DNA from 3 places in the Janthinobacterium sp. CG_23.4 genome. Region 2 is predicted to be linked to each of the others. Evidence: predicted binding sites of a transcription regulator. Region 2 holds the regulator's gene; each other region holds the start of a gene.
The links. Region 2 encodes FNR, which switches genes on or off when oxygen is low (the NO sensors DNR and NnrR bind a similar motif). Its sites were predicted from a motif close to TTGATNNNNATCAA; they were not measured.
Positions count from the first base shown of each region.

Region 1: the regulator FNR is predicted to act here: its motif matches at 2,823-2,836, upstream of cqsA (alpha-hydroxyketone-type quorum-sensing autoinducer synthase).
Region 3: the regulator FNR is predicted to act here: its motif matches at 2,270-2,283, upstream of H4V96_RS01760 (PAS domain-containing methyl-accepting chemotaxis protein).

Region 1 is NZ_JARXUX010000001.1:3,717,956-3,722,177, reverse strand. It holds gene H4V96_RS16680 (FtsX-like permease family protein) at 1-427, shown strand, start outside; gene H4V96_RS16675 (response regulator) at 424-1,431, opposite strand; gene H4V96_RS16670 (HAMP domain-containing sensor histidine kinase) at 1,435-2,748, opposite strand; gene cqsA (alpha-hydroxyketone-type quorum-sensing autoinducer synthase) at 2,901-4,148, shown strand; gene H4V96_RS16660 (group II truncated hemoglobin) at 4,193-4,222, shown strand, end outside.
Region 2 is NZ_JARXUX010000001.1:4,926,329-4,930,550, forward strand. It holds gene H4V96_RS22030 (response regulator) at 1-1,165, opposite strand, end outside; gene fnr (fumarate/nitrate reduction transcriptional regulator Fnr) at 1,405-2,163, shown strand; gene H4V96_RS22040 (FixH family protein) at 2,273-2,797, opposite strand; gene ccoG (cytochrome c oxidase accessory protein CcoG) at 2,945-4,222, opposite strand, start outside.
Region 3 is NZ_JARXUX010000001.1:395,955-400,176, forward strand. It holds gene H4V96_RS01755 (DEAD/DEAH box helicase) at 1-1,805, shown strand, start outside; gene H4V96_RS01760 (PAS domain-containing methyl-accepting chemotaxis protein) at 2,392-4,053, shown strand; gene H4V96_RS01765 (outer membrane protein assembly factor BamE) at 4,170-4,222, opposite strand, start outside.

The DNA.
Region 1 (4,222 bases), 1.2 Mb from region 2:
GGGCGGCGTGCTGAAACAGATCCAGGGCGTGCTCGACCAAGTGGTGACGGCGGTCGAGTTCCTGTTCGCCTTCACCCTGGCCTCGGGCTTGCTGGTGCTGTATGCAGCGCTGATGGGTTCGCAAGACGAGCGCACGCGTGAAGCGGGGTTGCTGCGCGCGCTGGGGGCCACGCGGCGTCAACTGGCGCAGGCGCAGCTGATCGAGTTTTCGCTGGTGGGCGCGCTGGCCGGCTTGCTGGCGGCTACGGGCGCAGCGACCATGGGCTGGGCCCTGGCCACCTACCAGTTCAAGTTCGCCTGGAGCTTTGCCCCGGGCGTGTGGGTTTTCGGCTTGCTGGCCGGCGCCCTGTGCGCCATCGCCGGCGGCTGGCTGGGCTTGCGCAATGTCTTGAAACATCCGCCGCTGCAAACGCTGCGGGAAAGCTAGGCGCTCACGCTGTCGCCCGCCTGTGCGCGTAAAAATTGCGCGAAAGACACGACCGGCTGCCGCAACTGGTGCGGCGGCACGTCGAACAGGGCCCAGAAATACCTCACGCGGCCCAGGCAGATGGTGGGCGCGGCGCAGTAGCGGAACCAGTTTTCACCGATGTGCGCCGCATACATGCCGTCGCTGTCGGCGTCCGAAAAGTAAGGGATCACGCGCATTTCCAGCAGGGCCAGCAGCAAGGACGCCGGTGCGTCGCTGTCGCGCGCCATTTCGTACTGCGTGTGCAGGCTGCGCTCGGTCTCGATGATCATCAGCCTGGCGTGGCCATCGCGCGTAAAGAACAGGATGCCGCTGGGATTGGGGAAGATGTAAAACTCGACGAAGCCATGGCGCTGGCATAGCGCGTCCACGACGGCGGCGATGGCTTCGTCTTGCAGGAAAGCATAGTCGTGTAGCAATAGCAAGTCGCGCACGGTGTCCGATTGCTGCAGGAAAAACGCGCGCTGCAGCGCATGCACTTCCTGTTCCAGGATATCGAGCGCATCGTCGTCGCTCTTCTTGATGTAGCGGTCGATCAAGCCCCGGTTGAAGGCTGTCACGGCCACTTTTTCATCGGCCGCCCCCGTAAATAAGATCTTCTTGCAAGGCAGGTCGTGCACGGCCTGGCAAAATTCCAGGCCATTCATCTGCGGCATCGAGTAATCGATCACCAGCACCGAGGGCACGGCGAAGCGCTGCGCCTGGCCGCTGATGCGCCAGATGCTATCGAGATCGAGCGCCACGTTGCACTGGTCGGGCGGCAGGTTTTGCGTGTCGAAATTGACGTGCAGTGGCGTCTCGCCCAATTGCGTGCTGTGGCGCAGCCAGTCCAGCGCGCTGCTGGTGTCGTGGAAAGTCTTGCGCGCCAGGCCAGGATCGAGCTGGAATGCCAGGCTTTTCAGGAAGGAATCGCTGTCGTCGATCAAGACGGTCAGGGTCGGATGGGTGTAGACGGGCAGTAGCATGCGTCACCTTGCGGGAGAAGAGGGTGCGACAGAAGAGGGCTGGAAGCGGGCAGGCACGGGCTGGGGAAATTCCAGGATGAAAATTGCATACGCATGCTCGCGCGACACGCAGCCAATGCGCGCCTGCCAGGCGCTGACGATCTGCCGGCACAGGGCGAGGCCGATGCCGATGCCGTTATGCACGGGATAGGAATAAAATCGCTCGAAGATCAGCGGCAGGCGGTTCTTCGCGATGCCGCAGCCGGTGTCGATGAACAGCAGCCTGGGCACAGGGCGGGCGCCGTCGATGATGATGCGCACGCGGCCCTTGCCGGCCCGCTGGATGGCCTTCAGCGCATTTCTCAGCAGGTTCAGCAAGATCACCACGCACAGCTCGTCCTGTCCCGCAAACTGGAAGTCGGCGCGCACGTCCAGCGTGACGCTGGCACGCTGCAGCTTGCCGGTAAATGGGTAGCGCTTGAGCACGGTGTCCACCATCGCCAGCATCGAGAGCGACTGGCGAGGTTGCAAGTTGCGGTTCACGGCACTGGCGCTCATCAGGAACAAATCGATCATGTGCTGCATGTGGCGCACTTCGAACTGGATACGCGACATGGCATCTTGCAGCGGCGCCATGTCGTCCGCCTGGCCAGCGAGCTGCGGTAGCAGCCGGCGCATGCCCCGCACATTCGCTTCCACGCTGGTCAGCGGCGTGCGCAACTCGTGCGCCACGGAACCGAGCCCGGCCGCCATGCCCGCCAGCCGTTCCCGTTCCAGCACCTTGCGGCCCACTTTCACCACGCACAGGGCGGTGATGGTGAACCAGTGCAAGGGCAATTGCTGCAGCACTTCACGCTGCAGCAGGTAGGCGCCTTCCCCTTGCAAGATAACGGCCAGGCAGGCGGCGCCCGTGCCGATCAGGTAGGCGCGGCAGGCCAGTCCCGTTTCGAAATGAAACAGCACCACCAGGCCGATCAGCAGCGATTGGCTCCAGATGTACGAGGCATGGTTCATCAAAAACATAAAGGTGAAGAAGAAGGGCAGGATGTAGCTGAGCGCGAACAGCAGGTAGCGCGACAGCCAGCGCACCGAGAAGCGGCGCGCAAACAGGCCTGCCACGCAGATGGCCATGCCCGTCAGGCGCAGGGTCAGGTTTTCATAGGATTGCGGGAAAAAAAATTGCCATAGCAGGTAGTACAGCGGCATCGCCAGCGTGCCCACGGCGGCCAGCATGGCGACGCGGCAAGCCAGGTTTTCGTGCGGCAGGCGTTCATGGAGCAGCGCATGGAGCAGGCGCCTGCGCCAGTGTGTCCATCCTGTTTGCCATTGTTGCGTCATGACGCTGCCTTGATCCTTGTCAGAACATTATCATCGCGCAATTCTTTTGGCTTGTACGCTTATTTTGCCCGACATTGATATACGTCAATGGGGGGGGTGGCGACACGGTGAAGGCTTGAGTTTTGCAGCAAACCGTCCCCAGGAGAAAGCCCATGACCCTCGCCACTAGCGTGCACGCCCCATCCTTCGCCCGCGCCGAACACTGCCTGCCCGACTACATCGGGCGGCGCATGGATGCGCATCACATCGGGCGCATTGAAAAACTACTGGGCGGCCAGCATCCGCATGCATGGCAAGCGATACCAGCGCATGCCATTTTTCTGGCCGGTAATGACTATCTTTCCATCGCCGCCGAGCCGGCGCTGGTGGCGGCCCAGGTGGCTTGCCTGCACGCGCACGCGGGCGGCATGCTGATGTCGGCCGTGTACTTGCAGGAAGGCAGTAAGCAGCACCGGCTGGAAAGCCGTCTGGCCCGCTTCATGGGCTGCGAAGACGGCATCCTGGCGCAGTCCGGCATGGCGGCCAATATTGGCTTGCTGCAGTGTATCGCTGGCCCCGGCATCCCCGTCTACCTGGACATGCAGGCCCACGCTTCTCTGTGGGAAGGCGTGCTGTCGGCGCAGGCCCGCGCCGTCGCCTTCTTGCACAACGACATGGCGCACCTGCGGCGGCAAGTGGAAAAACATGGCCGCGGCGTGATCGTCGTCGATGCCTTGTACAGTACTAACGGCAGCCTGGCGCCGCTGCTGGAACTGCTCGACATCGCCGAGCGCAGCGATTGCGTGGTGGTGGTTGACGAGTCTCACTCGCTGGGCACGCATGGCCCGCAAGGCGCAGGCCTGGTGCAAGCCTGGGACCTGGGTCATCGCGTGCATTTCTGCACGGCGTCACTGGCCAAGGCCTTTGCGGGGCGCGCCGGTTTCATCAGTTGTTCGAGCCGCTTCAAGGGATATTTTTTGTCCGAATCGCGTCCCGCCATCTTCAGCTCTTGCCTGCTGGCCCACGAGTTGGCATGGCTGGACGCGGCGCTCGATTTCATCATGGCCGCCGATGCGCGCCGCGCCATTTTGCGGCGTCACACGGTGCAGGTGCGCGAGGGCTTGAGCGCACTCGGCTACAACGTCAGCGACGGCAGCGAGCAGATCGTGGCGCTGGAAGCGGGCGGCGAACCGGCCACCCTGGCGCTGCGCCAGGCGCTCGAGCGGCATGGCATTTACGGCGCCATGTTTTGTGCACCGGCAACGGCAAAGAATCGCGCCCTCGTGCGGCTGACCCTCAATGCAGGACTCGACGAGGCGGGCATCGCCCGGCTGCTGGCGGCCTGCGCGGCGGTGCGCGCCGAAGTGGGCGTGGACCACTGGCCGTCGACGCGGCGCCTGCGCAAGCTGGCACTCGTGTAGCATTGTCAGCGCACTGCGCGTGGGGAAGCGGCGCTTGCGCTATCATGGCGGACATGACTGATACCACTGCCCCC
Region 2 (4,222 bases):
TGGCTACGAAGTCGCTCTTTGCGCGGTTGGCCGCCTCGGCCCGGTCGCGCTCCTGTTCCAACTCCTCCGCGCGTGCTTCGAGCTCTTGCTGCAGGCGATCGCGTTCGCTCATCAGGTCGTTGAACGCTTCCGTCAGTTCGCCGATCTCGTCGCGCTGCCGCACCGGTACCGGGCTGAAACGGCTACCGCTGGTGCGCAGCGCTTGCAGGGTGTCGCGCAGGCGTACCAGCGGCGACAGCAGGCGCACGGTAAGCCAGCCCAGAACAAAAGCGGCCAGCAGCGAAGCGAGGATGCCCCACAGCACCAGCCGGTACAGCACACCATCGAACGGCTCGAAGGCATCATCGACGGGCAGCGAGGTAGCCAGCAGCCAGTTCACCGATTTCAGGCGCTTGAAGCTGTTGACGGCCGTGATGCCGCGGCTGTCGGTGCTGATCATGCTGCCTTCGCCATCTTGTTTCAGCAGCGCGGTGGTCGCCAGATTGGTGTCCGGCTGGCGCGGCTGCAGCAAACGGCTGGGGTCGGGGTGCAGCACGTAGCGCGGCACGGCGCCGCGCGTGAGAATCGAGTAATAGCCGTTCTTGCCGATTTTTTCCGAGCGCAGGCGCCCCAGCAGGTTGTCCTTGTACAAACGCAGCACGCCGACCACCATGCCGGCCACCTGGCCATCGGCGGCCATGACGGGTGCGACCATTTGCACGATGGGCATGCCGCTCGACTTGCTCAGCATTGGCTCGGTGATCATGGGTAGGCGCGTGCGCAGGACGGTCTGGAAATACTCGCGCTCGGTGACGTTGATGCCTGCGCGCCCCTTGACGAGCGGCATGTCGGCCACGATGGCGCCTTGCGCGTCGAGTACCAGTACATCGTCGAACAGGACTAGCATCGAGCGCCGCGTATAGTATTGGCGCAATTGGGCGGGCTGTGCGATCAATTCCGGCGGCTGCTGCCTGGCCGTCAGGGTGACAATCTGCAGCAGCATGCCCAGCTTGTCGTCGAGCTCGGCAGCGGTACGCGTGATCAGCGAGTATTGCTGGCCCAGCAGTACTTGGCTGAAGTCGTCGCGCATGTGCTGCACCTGGATCATGGTGACCAGCGCGATCATGGCGATCGAGGTCAGGCTGGTGGCCAGGGCGACTTTTGCTTTAATGCCGAGAGGCTTCATGATGTCCTTTTGAGTACCGGGCGGCACAGACGGCAGATAACGCCTTCAAGAATTCTCCTATCAATACATTAACTTTGCAAGCGGCGCTGAGTAAATTGCCCTCCCCGTATGGGCTTTTGACGATGTTGCCATATAATTAAAGGATGGACGTCGTTTATTCACCGAAATTACGCTGAAATTGGCACACGGCAACTCTGTATGCAGTAAACTTGTTATTGCATTTTCTAAAAGGTACCGACATGACTGAAGCGCTCCTCACTCTCACCTTGCCCGCAGTGAACGTGGAAGCATTGCGTGCGCGATGTTCGACTTGCAGCATGCATCAATTGTGCCTGCCGATGGGTCTCGATGTGGGCGACATGGACAGGCTAGACCAGATCATCGGCCGTCGTCGCAAGATTGTGCGTGGTGCCTCGCTGTTTCGCATCGGCGATTCGTTCCAGAACTTGTACGCGATTCGTCTGGGGCATTTCAAGACGTACCAGATCAATCCTGGCGGCGAAGAGCAAGTGACGGGTTTTCAGATGGCCGGCGAACTGCTGGGCATGGATGCCATCAGCGCCGACCGCCACCACTGTAATGCGGTGGCGCTGGAAGATAGTGAAGTGTGTGAAATTCCATTTTCCAGCCTGGAACAATTGCTGGGTAATATGCCAACCTTGCTGCGCCATTTCCATCGCATGATGAGTCAGGAAATCACGCGCGAGCAAAGTGTCATGCTGTTACTGGGCAATATGCAGGCGACCCAGCGTTTTGCCGCCTTTATCGTCAACTTGGCTTCGCGTTATGAAGCGCGCGGCTATTCGGCCAGCAAATTTCAGCTGCGCATGTCGCGCGAGGAAATTGGTAACTACCTGGGGTTGACCATCGAGAGCGTCAGCCGCTTATTGTCGAAGTTTAAGAAGGAAGGCTGGCTGCGCGTTTCCAACCGCGAGATCGAGATCTTGCAGCCGGCAATATTGAAGGCCATTACGGCCGGCACGGACGCCTGCAAATAATAGCACCGTCAAAACCTGCTGCGCGTCGCGCTTTGCGGCCTGAGATGCTCGCTGTGCTCTTAGCCACAAATCACTGCCGCTCGCTACGGTTTTTTCCCGGCGCTGTACGTTATAGTTCTGCATCCGCCTGCAGCGCGATGCTGCGCTGCAGTGGCCAGGTCCAGATGCCGGACAGGCGCCACTCGCGTTTGTCGTTTTCCACCAGCACTTGCCAGCGGCTGCGCTCTAGCATCGGTAGCGCTACTGAGAAGTTGCCGGCCGCATCGGGCTGCACCAGTAGCTTGATATCTTTTTCCGGCAGGGTCGCATGCGCCAGGTGCAGCTGCAACGGACCCTGGTAAGCCTTGCCGACGCTGCGCACGGAACCACTGAGACGCGCCGACGCCACGTCATAGGACAGGCTGGTAGCCATCGCCAGCTTGCTGGCGACCGTGTCGCGTCGCAAGTCCTGGTTGATGGCCTTACCCTGCTTGTAATAATCGCCCACCACCAGCGCATCGGGCTGCGTAAACGCGATATACGCCATGCAGCTGCCAACGACCATGGACAGGCCGGGACCGATCATCAGCAGCCAAGGCCAGCGATGCTTGTACCATGGTGCAACGGGTGCTTGCAGCTTGAGGCTGTCGGACATTTTGTTCTCCTTGAGGGCAGGCCCTTTGGGCCTGACCCCAGCTTTTGCTTCTGGGTTGAAAATAAAGTAAAGCTAACGCATGTTTGATGCTGGCCCAACGGCGAAATGCCGGGGTCAGACCCGAGGGATCTGACCCCAACATCAACCTTAGCGCGGCACGATGAATACCGCGCCTTCACGCACATGCAACGCTGGGTTATCCAGCGAGTGCAATTCGATGGCAATCTTGTTCGAGCCCTTCTCGCCGACACCGTGCGGCACGCGCAGGCGGATGGGCCAGCCCAGCGTTTCCGTCGGCTGTAACGTCACCTCTTCGCGCGTCAGCAAGGTCAGGCCCGGCAAGCCGGAAACGCTGATTTTAAAATGCTGAGTTTGCTCCGAGGTATTCATGATTTGCAAGCGGTAAACGTTCTCGACCATGCCGTCTTCCACTTCGCGACCCATCGAACCGCGGTCGCGGATGACGTCCATTTTCAGGGGGGTGCGCAGGGCCAGTGAGGTACACACGGCGATGATGATCAGCCCCAGGATGGCGGTGTAGATCAGTACGCGCGGGCGCGTGGCGCGCTGGCGGATTTGCTGCGAACTGAAGTTGTTTTCCATCGCATGGTCGGTACTGTAGCGTACCAGTCCGCGCGGCCGGTCGACCTTATCCATCACGCTGTTGCAGGCATCGACGCAGGCGGCGCAGCCGATGCATTCATACTGCAGGCCGTTGCGAATATCGATACCGGTCGGACACACTTGCACGCACAGGGTGCAGTCGATGCAGTCGCCCAGCTTGTCGTTGTTGCCGGCCTTCTTGCTCATGGCACCACGCGGTTCGCCGCGTTTGGCATCGTAGGTGATGATCAGGGTATCCTGGTCGAACATGGCGCTCTGGAAGCGCGCGTAGGGGCACATGTATTTGCACACCTGCTCGCGCAGCCAGCCCGCGTTGCCGTAGGTTGCCAGGCTGTAGAACAAGACCCAGAACCATTCCCAGGGACCGAAATCGAGGGTGATCACCTCGTGCGCCAGTTCCTTGATCGGCGTGAAATAGCCGACAAAAGTAAAGCCCGTCCACAGGGCGATGGCGCCCCACACCAAGTGCTTGGCCGTCTTCTTGACAACCTTGCGCACGGAGGGGCCTTGCTTGTCGAGGGCCATGCGCGCGCTGCGCGTGCCCTCGATTTTGCGTTCGACCCACAAGAAGATTTCCGTGTAGACCGTTTGCGGGCAGGAGAAGCCGCACCATACCCGCCCGGCGAGGGCTGTGACAAGGAACAAGGAATACGCACAGATGATCAGCAGAGCCGCCAGATAGATGAAATCCTGGGGCCACAGCACGACGCCAAAAATGTAGAACTTGCGCGTGGTCAAATCGAACAGCAGGGCTTGCCTGCCACTCCAGGTCAACCATGGCAAGCCGTAGAACGCCAGCTG
Region 3 (4,222 bases), 4.5 Mb from region 2:
GCCCGCAGCTGTCGGCCTTGCGCCGCGGCGTGCACGTCATCGTCGGCACGCCTGGCCGCGTCATCGATCACCTGGACAAGGGTTCGCTCGACCTGTCCAAGCTCAAAACGCTGGTACTCGACGAAGCCGATGAAATGCTGCGCATGGGCTTTATCGACGATGTTGAACGCATTTTGCAAGAAACACCGGAAGGCCATCAGACGGCCCTGTTCTCGGCCACCATGCCTTCCGTTATCAAGCGCATCGCCACTACCTACCTGAGCAATCCAGCCGAAGTGACGGTCGCCGCCAAGACGGGCACGGCCGACAACATCCGCCAGCGCTACTGGCTGGTGTCGGGCATGCACAAGCTCGACGCGCTGACACGCATCCTGGAAGCGGAAGCGTTTGACGGCATGATCATCTTTGCCCGCACCAAGCTGGGTACGGAAGAGCTGGCCGGCAAGTTGCAAGCGCGCGGCTTCTCGGCTGCCGCCATCAATGGCGACATCCAGCAAGCGCAGCGCGAGCGCACGATCCAGCAGTTGAAAGACGGCAAGATCGACATCCTCGTGGCAACCGACGTGGCCGCCCGCGGCCTGGACGTCGAGCGCATCAGCCACGTCGTCAACTACGACGTGCCGCACGATCCGGAAAGCTATACCCACCGTATTGGCCGCACGGGCCGCGCCGGTCGCAGCGGCGAAGCGATTCTGTTCATCACCCCGCGTGAAAAGAACTTGCTGAAAGCCATCGAACGTTCGACCCGCCAGCCGATCAGCATGCTGGAACTGCCAACCATCCAGGCTGTCAACGACGTGCGTATCGCCAAGTTCAAGGAACAGATCAGCGAAACCCTGGCCCTGGGCGAACTGGAACAGTTCCAGTCGCTGATCGAAGATTTCGAACGCGAACAGAATATTCCCGCCATCGAAATCGCTGCTGCCCTGGCGAAGATGGCGCGTGGCAACGTGCCTTTGTTGCTGGACAAGAACAAGGCGCGCGAGCAAGCCACGTGGCAAGACGACCGTCCTGCGCGCCAAGACCGCTTCGAACGCAACGACCGTCCAGAACGCGGCGAGCGCTTCGAGCGCAGCGAGCGTGGCGAACGTCCGGCCTTCGCGAAAAAGGAACGCATCTCGCGTCCAGCCGACGCCGGCATGCAAACCTTCCGCATTGAGGTAGGTCATCAGCATGGCGTGAAACCGGGCAATATCGTGGGCGCTATCGCCAACGAAGCGGGTATCGATTCGAAAAACATCGGCCGCATCGAAATCTATGACGATTACAGCGTCCTGGACTTGCCAGACAGCATGCCGAAAGAATTGCTGGACCAGCTGAAAACCGTGTGGGTGGCGGGCCAGCAGTTGCGCATCAGCCGCGACGGCGACGCGCCGGACCTGGCGCCAGCGGCCGCGCCGCGCAAGCCGTTCGCATCCAAGACCGCAGCCGCGTTCAAGGATGCGCCAGCGGACGCGGGCGATGCAGCAGCAGCACCGCGCGCGCCGAAGAAGGAACGTCCACGCCCAGGCGTGACGGCCTACCGCATCGAAGTGGGCCGTGAGCACGCCGTGACGCCAAGCAATATCGTCGGCGCCATCGCCAACGAAGCGAACCTGGAAGCCAAGCATATCGGCCGTATCGATATCTTTGACAACTACAGCGTGCTGGACCTGCCGGAAGGCATGCCACCGGAAATTCTCGACCATCTGAAATCGGTCGTGGTCTCGGGCCAGAAACTGCGCATCAGCCTCGACGACGGTACGACCGAGCGCAAGCCTGCGCCACCGCGCCCGAAGTCGCCACCGCGCAAAACGTATAAGTAATACCTGAGCAAGCCTGCTGCGCGTCGCACTTTGCGGCCGGCGATGCTCATGGGCACTGCACCCCCGTACAGAGTACGGCGGTGCTTCCCGGCTACAAATCACTGCCGCTCGCTACGGTTTTGCCTGGCGTTGTGACTGGCAGGGTAGCGATTGACTTCACCGGCGCTACGGCGCCCGTGTTGCGAATTAGAGACATATTGCTCACTGGCGCGTTCGCGCCAGTTTTTTATTTCCCCCATATATATTCATTATTGCAGCGTCATGCTTGCCGGCAAGGCTTCGGCACGTGCCGCGAATTATCGCAATGCCGCCGCGCCTTTTTTATCTGAGCAAACACCATGTTTATTGCCTACCGCACAGATACATAATTTTTTATTAATCATTTTGCTTGCGTACAATTTAAATTTTTAATTTAAATAAAATCAATTAAGTTGATCAAATGTAAATTTAAAAACACAAATAAATTGATTTTTATTAAATTGTTTGACCTGTGCGAGAGTCGCCGTGGCGATATCTCGCCGCTGCTTGATGTGATATATTGTTTTTATGTTTTTGTTATGCTAGCCGAAAAAATAAAGGAGCGACGATGCGGGTTAATATGCCTATCACGCAAAATGAATACGTATTAAATGAAGGCATGACGATTGTTTCCACCACGGATTTACAGGGAAATATCAATTACGCCAATCAGTATTTTATTGAAGTCAGCGGTTTTTCAGAAATGGAACTGCTGGGTGCTCCACAGAACATACTGCGCCATCCCGATATGCCGGCCGAAGCGTTTGCCGACCTGTGGGATACCGTCAAGACGGGCACGCCATGGACCGGCATGGTCAAGAACCGCTGCAGGAATGGCGATTTCTATTGGGTCTTCGCCAACGTTACGCCCGTCATTGAAAACGGCCGTCCGATCGGCTACATGTCGGTGCGGACCAAGCCCACGCGTGAGCAAGTCAATGAGGCGGCAGCCCTGTACAAGAGTTTTAAAGATGGCAATGCCGCCAGGCTGGCGATGCGCAATGGCCGCGTCGTGCGCCAGGGCTGGGTCGCCAAGCTGGCCGAGTGGCGCAAGCTGAGCCTGTCGCAAGACCTGGCCGTGCATTTCCTCATCTTTGGCGTGGTGCTGGCCATCCTCGGCGGCGCCGTGTGGAATATCGATGGCGACACGAGCACGGCCACGCGCAGCTGGCTCAGCGGCGCGGCCGTCGCGGCCGTCGCGTTGCTGCTGTATTTCTGGGCGCATTTGCACAATTCGCTGGTCGCGCCCATGGGCGACGCCATCATGGTAGCGCGCAAGATGGCCGGTGGCGACTTGACGGGCGTGATCGACAAGGTGCGTGATGATGATATGGGGCAATTGATGGCGGCCTTGCGCCAGACCAACATCAACTTGCATAGCATCATCGGTGACGTGCGCGCCAACTTCGAGGATATCCGTGTCACCACGGCGGAAATTGCCACGGGAAACATGGACTTGTCGAGCCGCACGGAATCGCAGGCGTCCAGCCTGGAGCAGACGGCGGCCAGTATGGAAGAATTGACTTCCACCGTGCAAAACAGTGCCGACCACGTTGCCACGGCCCACGACCTGGCGCTGAAGGCATCCACCGTCGCGGCCAAGGGCGGTACCATCGTCAGCGACGTGGTCACCACGATGAATGAAATCAGTACTTCGTCGCGCAAGATTCTCGATATCATCGGCCTCATCGACGGCATCGCTTTCCAGACGAATATTCTTGCCTTGAACGCGGCCGTGGAAGCGGCCCGCGCGGGCGAGCATGGCCGCGGCTTTGCCGTCGTCGCTGGTGAAGTACGTAACCTGGCGCAGCGTTCGGCTACTGCGGCAAAAGAAGTGAAAGACCTGATCGACCATTCGATCGCCACCGTGAATGCGGGCAGCGTGCTGACCAGCAATGCGGGCGCCACCATGACGGAAGTGATTGCCTCGGTGGCCCGCGTGACGGAAGTGATGGACGAGATTTCCTCCACCACGCGCGAGCAGAACCAGGGCATCGGGCAAGTCAACCAGGCCGTCATCCACATGGATGGCATCACGCAGCAGAATGCGGCGCTGGTGGAGCAAGCGGCTGCGGCAGCTACCAGCCTGGCGCAGCGCACGGACAGCGTGGCCCGGTCGATCAGCATTTTTAAACTGAAGGCGTCGCCCAGGCGCAAGCCTGCCGGCGTGGGCCGCAGCCCTGGCGCGGGCAAGGGCATGGCACCACGTGCCTTGCTCAAGGCACGCTAGTCAAGCTGCAAAACGTCGGGGTCAGTCACTGCGTGATCAGAATGCTCCCCATTGGGGCGCATTCCTCCGTCGGGTCTGCCCCCCATTTACCTGCCGTCAGCTAGGCGCTACAGCCACTACTTTTTCAGCCGGTACACTTCCCCGCTGCGCACCTTCCGTACCACCCCAT